One region of the Burkholderia torrens genome, then DNA from elsewhere that is predicted to be linked to it. Evidence: riboswitches for the same ligand, from Rfam matches in the RefSeq annotation. Region 1 holds a riboswitch; the other holds the start of a gene.
The links. A riboswitch is a leader RNA that binds a small molecule or an ion and turns the genes downstream of it on or off. The one in region 1 is predicted to bind FMN.
Positions count from the first base shown of each region.

Region 2: it holds a riboswitch for FMN, as region 1 does, so the genes downstream of both, AC5LXX_RS23060 (6,7-dimethyl-8-ribityllumazine synthase) here and ribB (3,4-dihydroxy-2-butanone-4-phosphate synthase) in region 1, are expected to answer to the same signal.

Region 1 covers NZ_OZ480211.1:2,990,476-2,994,894, forward strand. Annotated here, with positions in the region: gene iolG (inositol 2-dehydrogenase) at 1-288, shown strand, start outside; gene AC5LXX_RS13865 (HAD family hydrolase) at 477-1,163, shown strand; gene ribB (3,4-dihydroxy-2-butanone-4-phosphate synthase) at 1,234-1,944, opposite strand; FMN riboswitch at 2,063-2,211, opposite strand; gene AC5LXX_RS13875 (helix-turn-helix domain-containing protein) at 2,388-3,077, opposite strand; gene AC5LXX_RS13880 (MFS transporter) at 3,288-4,419, opposite strand, start outside.
Region 2 covers NZ_OZ480212.1:1,507,320-1,511,738, forward strand. Annotated here, with positions in the region: gene AC5LXX_RS23055 (TonB-dependent receptor) at 1-1,422, opposite strand, end outside; FMN riboswitch at 1,788-1,944, shown strand; gene AC5LXX_RS23060 (6,7-dimethyl-8-ribityllumazine synthase) at 2,011-2,517, shown strand; gene AC5LXX_RS23065 (sialidase family protein) at 2,586-4,031, opposite strand.

The DNA.
Region 1 (4,419 bases):
TACGACCAGCGCTTCGAGCTGCTCGGCAGCCACGGGATGCTGCAGGCCGGCAACGTGCGGCCTACCGAGGTGAGCGCGTGGCTCGCCGGCAGCATCGCGACCGACGTGCCGGAGCCGTTCTTCCTCGAGCGCTACCGGCATGCATACGCGGCCGAGATCGCGCACTTCGTCGACGCGCTGCGCGACGGCACACCGGTCAGGACGACGATCGACGACGGGCTCGCCGCGCTCGAGCTGGCCGAAGCCGCGATGACGTCGTGGAAAACGGGGCGCGTGATCGCGCTGTGACGCGACAAACTGCGGCGGCCCGGTCACCCGGGCGGCCGCCATCGGGCGATCGGTGCCTCGGCGGCACGACATGTGGCACCCGCACGCCCGTATCGGGCAAATTTGCCGAAACGTCACGCGGCGTGCCCGTGAAAGCACGTATGATGGCGAATTGATCGGCGTCGCCGGTCTACCGCATTTTCATCACCATGCTCGATCACCTCATCTGCGACTGCGACGGCGTGCTCGTCGACAGCGAAGTCATTGCCGACCGCGTGCTGCTTGAAACGCTGTCCGCCACGTTCCCGAACCTCGATTTCGAAGCCGCCGCGAAGTCGGCATTCGGCCAGCAGACGTCGCGCTTCCTCACCGGCATCGAATCCCGCTTCGGGATCGAGATGCCCGCGAACTTCATCGAGACCATCGAGCACAACATCGAGATCGCGCTCGCGCAATCGCTCGCGCCGATCTCCGGCGTGCGCGACGCGCTGCTGAAGGTCACGCTGCCGGCGGCCGTGGTGTCGAACAGCCGGCTCGTGCGCGTGCGCAATTCGCTGAAGCGCGCGTCGCTCACCGAGATTTTCGGCGAGCGCGTGTTCAGTTCCGAGCAGGTGGCGCGGCCGAAACCCTACCCCGACGTCTACTTGCACGCGGCGCAGACGCTCGGTGTCGCGCCGGAGCGCTGCATCGTCGTCGAGGACAGCGTATCGGGGTTGAATGCCGCACGGGCGGCCGGGATGAAGACGATCGCGTTCGTCGGCGCGAGCCACATTCCCGACAACTACGCGGACGCGCTGCGCGCGATGGGCATCACGCGGATCATGCGCAAGATGGACGAACTGCCGGCGCTCGTCGAAGCCGGCCTGCGCGGCGAATTCGGCGACGTGCAGTCCTGATGTTCATGCCGGCCGGATCGGGTCGATCCGGCCCCCGACGGGTGCACGAACGCACCCGCCTTCCCGTCGCTCAGGCCGGTTCGCAGCAGCGTTCGCGCGCGGCCGCCAGCGCCTCGCGGAATTCGACGAGCTCCGCGATCGTCAGCATCGGCAGCCCGTGGCGTTGCGCGAAACGCTCGACGTCGTCGCCGCGCGTCATCGTGCCGTCCGGATTCATCAGCTCGCACAGCACGCCGGCCGGCTTCAGGCCCGCGAGGATCGACAGGTCGACCGTGCCTTCGGTGTGACCGCGGCGCGCGAGCACGCCGCCCGGTTGCGCACGCAGCGGAAACACGTGGCCGGGGCGCACGATGTCGTGCGGCTTCGCGCCTTCCGCGATCGCCGCGCGGATCGTCGTCACGCGATCGGCCGCCGACACACCGGTATGCACGCCTTCACGCGCTTCGATCGACACCGTGAACGCGGTGCCGTTGCGGCTTTCGTTGGTCTGCACCATCGGCGGCAGTTCGAGCGCGCGCACCGTGTCGTCGGTCAGGCACAGGCAGACGATGCCGCTGCATTCGCGGATCAGCAGCGCCATCGTCTCGGGCGTGATGCGCTCGGCGGCGACGATCAGGTCGGCTTCGTTCTCGCGGTCGTGGTCATCCTGCAGCACGACCGCACGGCCTGCGCGCATCGCGTCGAGCGCAGCGGCGATGCGCGGCGGCACCGGTTCGGAATCCAGCAGCGGGAGATCGGCAAAGGCGTCGGCGGGCGCCGACGAAACGGACATCAAGGACATGTGAAACGCTCCTCGCAAATACGATGTGGGCGAAAAACGTTTCAGGGCATTGCAAACAGACAGAACGACAACCCGCTTCGCATGCAGCGCGAAGCGGCCCTGACGGACATGACTATCTGCACATCTTCTCTCATCCGGACTGTGACCGTCGGCTCTGGCATTCGACCAGATCTGCTGACCCCGCGCGGATGCGCGGGCGCTCGCGGGCTCGCCGGCTTACGCCAGCCTACCGCCGGTGGGGAATTTCGCCCCGCCCTGAAGACGCACTGATTGCCGGACGGGAACGCCCCGTCATCGGCGGGCCAAGCATACAGCAGCCGCGCGCGACGCGCAGCGTAAAACCTTACTGACGACCCCGTCTAACGGCATCGTCCAAACGGCCGGCGGACGAGGCCGCGATCCCCCGACAATCGGGGTCGCAGCCGCTCCGGCGGCCTGCACGATCAGTTGACGGCCGCGTGCGCCGCGTCGGGCACGAGCCAGCGCGGCGGCACCTCGGGGCTCACCGTCACACGGAACGCGCGCGCTTCGCTGTCGCCCGGGTTGCGCAGGCTGTACGGCTGGTCGGCGTCGAACACGATCGCGTCGCCGGTCGCGAGCAACTGGCGGCGGTCGTGCACGCTGACTTCGAGCGTGCCTTCGCTGACGACGAGGTTGATCGTCGTGCCTGGCGCCCGGTGCGCACCGGGCTCCGTATGCAGCGGCGCGATCCGCAGCTCGTGGAATTCGGCCGCGGCCGGCTCGCCTTCCGGATACAGCGCGCGCGCCGAGAAACGGCCGTTCGAACTGACGACGCGCGATGCGCGTTCGGCCGCCAGGTGCTCGAAGCCGTTCACCGCATGGCGGCGCAGGAACGCCGCGACCGACACCTTCAGTGCCGCGGCGATCTTGCAGAGCACCTTGATCGACGGCACGCTGCGCGCCGATTCGATCTGCGCGAGCATCGCGCGCGACACGCCGGACAGCCGCGCGAGCGCATCGAGCGACAGCTGCCGCTCGGCGCGCAAGCGCGCGAGGTTCACGCCGACGACCTGCTCGAGGACGTCGAGCGACGCGGACGCGCCGCGCAGGTCGGCCGCATTGCCGGACTCGAAGGAAGACACGTCGCGCACGAGCGCCAGGGATGAAGACATAGCATTGCCTCCGGGCCGCTGCACGGCCCTGCGTAGGGGTAAGCCGGAATCGGAATCGGGTTGCGCCGGTCGTTGGCGCGTATCGAGACGCTATCACCCGGCCCGGTACGGGCAAACGAAGTTATCTTCACACCGTTATCAGCATCGCGGAGGAATGCGTTTCTCGCGAACCTTTTCCTGCCGCTATCGCGTCACCTTCGCGCCGCTCGCTCACTGCGCCGCCGGCGCCGCGCCGCGTGCCGGGCCGCGCGCGTCGAGCCGCATCGCGAGCCACGTGACGACGAGCGCCGCGAACGTCACCGCGACGGCGACCCACGGCAGCGCGTCGAGCGCGAAGCCGTGTTCCAGCGCAAGGCCGCCGAGCCATGCGCCGCCCGCGTTGCCGACGTTGAACGCGCCGATGTTCAGTGTCGACGCGAGATGCGGCGCGCTCGCGGCCTTCTCGACCACGCGCGCCTGCAGCGGCGGCACCGTCGCGAACGCGGCGATCCCCCAGACGAATACGGTGACGGCGGCCGCGACCGGCAGGTGGCTCGTCTTCGCGAACACGGCCATCACGGCCATCAGCGCGACGAGGATCGCGATCAGCGACGGCATCAGCGCACGGTCGGCGAGCTTGCCGCCGAGCGTGTTGCCGATCGTCAGCCCGGCGCCGAACAGCACGAGGATCAGCGCGACCGCGCGCGGCGAGTAGCCCGACACGGTCTCCAGAATCGGTGCGATGTACGTGAACACGACGAACACGCCGCCGAAGCCGAGCACCGTCATCAGCAGCGCGAGCCACACCTGAGGCTCCTTCAGCACGCGCACTTCGTGGCCGAGGCCGACCGGCCCGCTGTCGTGGCGGTTCGGCACCAGCGCGGCCACGCCGCCGAGGGCCAGCACGCCGAGCGCGGCGACGATCCAGAACGACGCGCGCCAGCCGAGCAGCTGGCCGACGAACGTGCCGAACGGCACGCCGAGCACGTTCGACAGCGTGAGCCCGGTGAACATCAGCGCGATCGCGCTCGCGCGCTTGTCGGCCGGCACGAGCGAAGCGGCGACCACCGCGCCGATCCCGAAGAACGAGCCGTGCGCGAACGACGTGACGACGCGCGCGACCATCAGCATCGCGTAGCCGGACGCGGTCGCGCACAGCACGTTGCCGACGATGAAGATCGCCATCAGCAGCTGCAGCGCGGCCTTGCGCGGCATGCGGCTCGTCAGCACCGCGAGCAGCGGCGCGCCGGCCGCGACGCCGAGCGCATAGCCGGTGACGAGCAGGCCGGCCGACGGCAGCGACACGGCGAGGTCGTGCGCGACTTCGGGCAACAGGCCCATGATGATGAATTCGGTGGTGCCG
Region 2 (4,419 bases), on a different replicon from region 1:
CTGGCCGGTCGCGTCGTGCGGGCCGTTCGAATACAGCTCGTAGAAGGTCGGTGCGCGTTCGGTGTACGCGACGTTCGCCGCGACCGACCATACCGGTGTCAGCGAAAACAGCGCGCCGGCCGACAGGCTGCCCGCGTTGAAGTCGCGCGGCTGCGCGCCCGCGAATTTCTCGACGCCGGCCGGATCGGGGTCGACCTTCACGTGCTCGAAGCGGCCGCCCAGGCTCAGCTTCAGCGCGGGGACGACCTGCCATTCCTCGAGGCCGAACAGCGCGACGCTGTTCGTGCGCGTGGACGGCACGAGCAATTCGTCGCCGAGCGCGGAGAACGTGTTCTGGCCGAACTGCACGCCGATCGCGCCTTCGAACGGGCCGATCTTGCGATGCCGTGCCTCGATGCGCGCTTCGTAGCCGCGATTGCGGAAGGTGGTCGCCGTCTCGCCATTGTTGACTTCCTTGTGGCGATAGTCGGTGTACGCGAAATCGAATTTCAGCTTCGTGAACGGCCCGCTCAGGTTGCGCACCTCGGACGCGAACGCAAGGCGTTCCTGGCGCATCCGCAGCCGCACGTCGCTTTCCGCGACCGAGCCGTAGTTCGATTCATAGCCGCTGTACGACAGGCCCGCGAAGCCGTCTGCCCACGTGTACGACGCGCCGACCGCGCCGCCGTGCACGCGGCCGTCGCTGTTCGGCACGTTGCCTTCCGGCTGCGGCGTGTCGGGGCCGTCGATCGCACGTTGCTGGCTGCTGCGCGCGTAGCCCGGAATCCGCAGCTTGCTTGTTTCGCGGTCGAACGCGTCGACGTGGAATGCGAAGCGGCCGTTGCCGCCTTCGACCTGCGCGGCACCCGCGCGCACGGAATTCGCGCCGCCGTAGCGCGCGTCGAGCGCGCCCGTCACGCCTTCGATCGCTTCGCGCGGAATCCGGTTGTCGATCGTGTTGACCACGCCGCCCACCGCGTTGCCTCCGTACAGCAGCGCGGCCGGGCCGCGCACGATCTCGACGCGCTCGATCGACAGCGGATCCTGCGGCACCGCATGGTCATACGACAGCGACGACGCGTCGTAGGCCGCGACGCCGTTCTGCAGCAGCCGGATCCGGTCGCCGTCCATCCCGCGGATGATCGGGCGGCCGACCATCGGCCCGTAGGTCGTGGTCGACACGCCGGGCAGCCCGTTGAGCGTTTCGCCGAGCGAATCGGCCTGGCGGCGCGTCAGCGCATCGCCGGAGAGCTGCACGGTCGGCGCGATCAGCTCGGTGTCGCCGAGCGGGTTAGCGGTCACGAAGATCGGTGCGAGCGAGGTGGTGGGCAGTGGCGGGTTCGACGACGCGGGGGTATCGGTCTGCGCATGGGCGACGGCGGCGAGCAGCATCAGCGAAAGGGGCGAGAGCGGGCGAAGCGGTAAACGAGGGAGGTCGCGCATGGTCGGTGAATCGGTTGGAATCGGATCGGATAACGAGCGATGCGGATCACGTTTTGATACGATATATTGTTGCGTCACTGACGCGCAGTGACCCGCTGGAACATCGCTCGGCGAGACTCGGCCACCCACGGTGGAACGGCGTCAGGCGAACGAGCACCCGAAATGATATGTTATATCATTTCAAATTCCAAGCCGGCCGGGAGGTTCCCGTCGGGTTTCTGTCGGATCGGTGAAAACGGCGGCTGGAGCGGAGGGGGGAGTGCGGGAAACGACCGGGGGCGCGTCGGGCGCATGACGCGAGCGGCGACGTTGAAGCACCAACACGACGAGACTGTGATAGATTTCCGGCGCGGCCGATGTGCCGCGAACGTTCTCAGGGCGGGGTGAAATTCCCCACCGGCGGTAATCGCGCAATTGCGCGTAGCCCGCGAGCGCTTGCCGGCACGCATGTGCACGGCAAGGTCAGCAGACCCGGTTCGATTCCGGGGCCGACGGTCAAAGTCCGGATGAGAGAGAGCGGGGTTCGTTGCGTACGCAAGGTACGCGGCTTGTCCCTGTGCGCCCATTCAACTCACACAGGACCCATCGATGACCCAACTTGCTTCCCCCTCCCAAACTGCCGCGCCGCGTATCGCCTTCGTCCAGTCGTGCTGGCACAAGGAGATCGTCGACCAGTGCCGAAACGCGTTCGTCGACGGGCTCGCCAACGCGAACCTGAGCCGGGCGGATTGCGATTTCTTTGAAGTGGCAGGCGCCTTCGAGATTCCGCTGCATGCCAAGCTGCTCGCAAACACCGGCAAGTACGCGGCCATCGCGTGCGCCGGCCTGGTGGTCGACGGCGGCATCTATCGCCATGACTTCGTCGCGCAGGCGGTGATTTCCGGTCTCATGCAGGTGCAGCTCGAAACCGGCGTGGTGGTGCTGTCGGCTGTGCTGACGCCGCATCATTTCCACGGCGCCGAGCATGTCGCCTACTTCCACGAGCACTTCCTCGTGAAGGGCGCGGAACTTGCGCATGCATGCGTCGATACGATCGGCAAGGTCGCCGCGCTGAAGGCGGAATCCGTGGTCGCCGCGATTCCGCAGGCTGCTTGACGCATTGCGGTGCGCATGCCGCCGCGCGACGCAGGGTGTCGCGCGGCGGCATGGCGGCCGGCGTCGCCTTACGGTGCGAAGAACACGTCCGTGCGGTTCGTCAGGTTGCCCGCGCTGGTCTGCACGAAGAACGGGTGGAACGACGATGACGGGAGCACGTCGAGCCCCTGGTAGTCGCCGATGAAGAACCCTTCGGCGTTGGGCGCGAGTTTCATGTCGAACGGGCCGCCGACGCGCCGCTCGTCGGCGAACGTCGTGCCGCCGTCGTGCGAGATCTTGCGCCAGAAGCCGGTCGGCAGCGTCGTCGTGTTGCCGGCCAGCAGGTCACGGAAGTCGTAGTAGGTGACCATCACGGCGCCCGTGTTGTCGACGCGCACCGACGGATTGAACGCGGGGCGCCCGGTCGGCGTGTTCAATTGCTGCGGCGTGCTCCATGTCGCGCCGCCATCCTTCGACGTCGATACCGCAATCTCGTCGTACTTGCCGCCGTTGAAGCGGCTGTCCTGCCACACCACGTAGAGCTGCCCCGATGCGGGATCGATCGCGGGTTCCGGAATGATGTCGCCGGTGCGTACCGGTTCGCCGGTGTTCGGATCGGTGACGCCGACCGTCTGCAGCCCCGCGATCACCTGCGGTTTCGTCCACGTCGCGCCGTCGTCGGTCGACTTGATGAACGCGACCTTGCCGGCCGCCTTGCTGAACGGCGGCTGGATCAGGTCGAAGAAATCGTAGAGCGTGCCGCTCTTCGGATCGACGACGATCTGGTTGCCGATCGTCTGCTGGCGCGAAGGCACGTCGACGATGACTTTCGGGGTGCTCCACGTCTTGCCGCCATCGGCCGTCTTCGAGAACAGCGTCGGCCCGCGGTACGCCTTCGTGTGCAGGTTCGCGTACGGGTTGCCGTTCGGCAGTTCGAGACGATCCCAGACCGCGTAGGCGGTACCGGCCTTCACGGGGTTCGCCGTCACCGATTCCTTGTCGTTGAAGAACTGCGTCGTCGGTTCGTCGTTCGCGATCAGCACGGCCGGGCTGCTCCAGGTTTGTCCGCCGTCGGTCGAGACCGACGCGGCCACCGCGTTGCTGTTGTTCGACTGGTTGAACGAGATCGACACCGAATACGCGGTGCCGTCCGGCCCGAACGACACCCACGGATCGGACGCGCGCTCGTATTTCAGCCCGCCCGGCGCGCACGCGCTGAACGGCTGCGGCGTGCGCGCCCAGGTCGCGCCGCCGTCGAACGTGTAGCCGGCGACGAGCCCGTGCGCGCCGCCGTTCGACCAGCGGTCCTGCTGCCACACGCCGATCATGTTCGTAGGGTTCGCCGGGTTGACCGCGAGCCATGGTTCCACTTCGGCATTCACGTAGTTGGTGCCGGGGCCGCCGATGGTGCACGCGGCGAATGGGCTCGGGCCGGACACGACGACAGGCTCGGCGTGCGCCGCGGCAGCGGCGGCCATTGCCATCGCGGCGGACAGGCGGGTGACAAGCGAAGGGGACACGATCGTGCGTCGCATGGACTGCTCCTCGTTGACGTGCGGCTGCGAAGGCACGGCACGAGGCGGCCACGCGAGCCGGGGCGCGGCGAATCGTGCCGCGCGCGTTGCTGCGTGTCGTTCAGGATGCCGCTTCAGCGATCGCAATCCGCGTGCGCTGGAACCCGCCAGCACGTCGGTTAAGACTCCTCTTCATTCTGATTGCTTGTCGGGTGTGTCTGCGATGTCGACCCGACGGGAAGGCCAGTCCGGGCATGCGACGAATGTGTCGAAGTGGATTGCAATGTAGGTGATTCGAATGCCGCGCGACAGGCAGTTTTTTGTAACAGTCGGTAGCCGGAAAGCGTTGCCGGCGGCGTGTGTCGGCAACGCAAATTTTGCCGTCGCGACGACATGAAAATCGAATCGA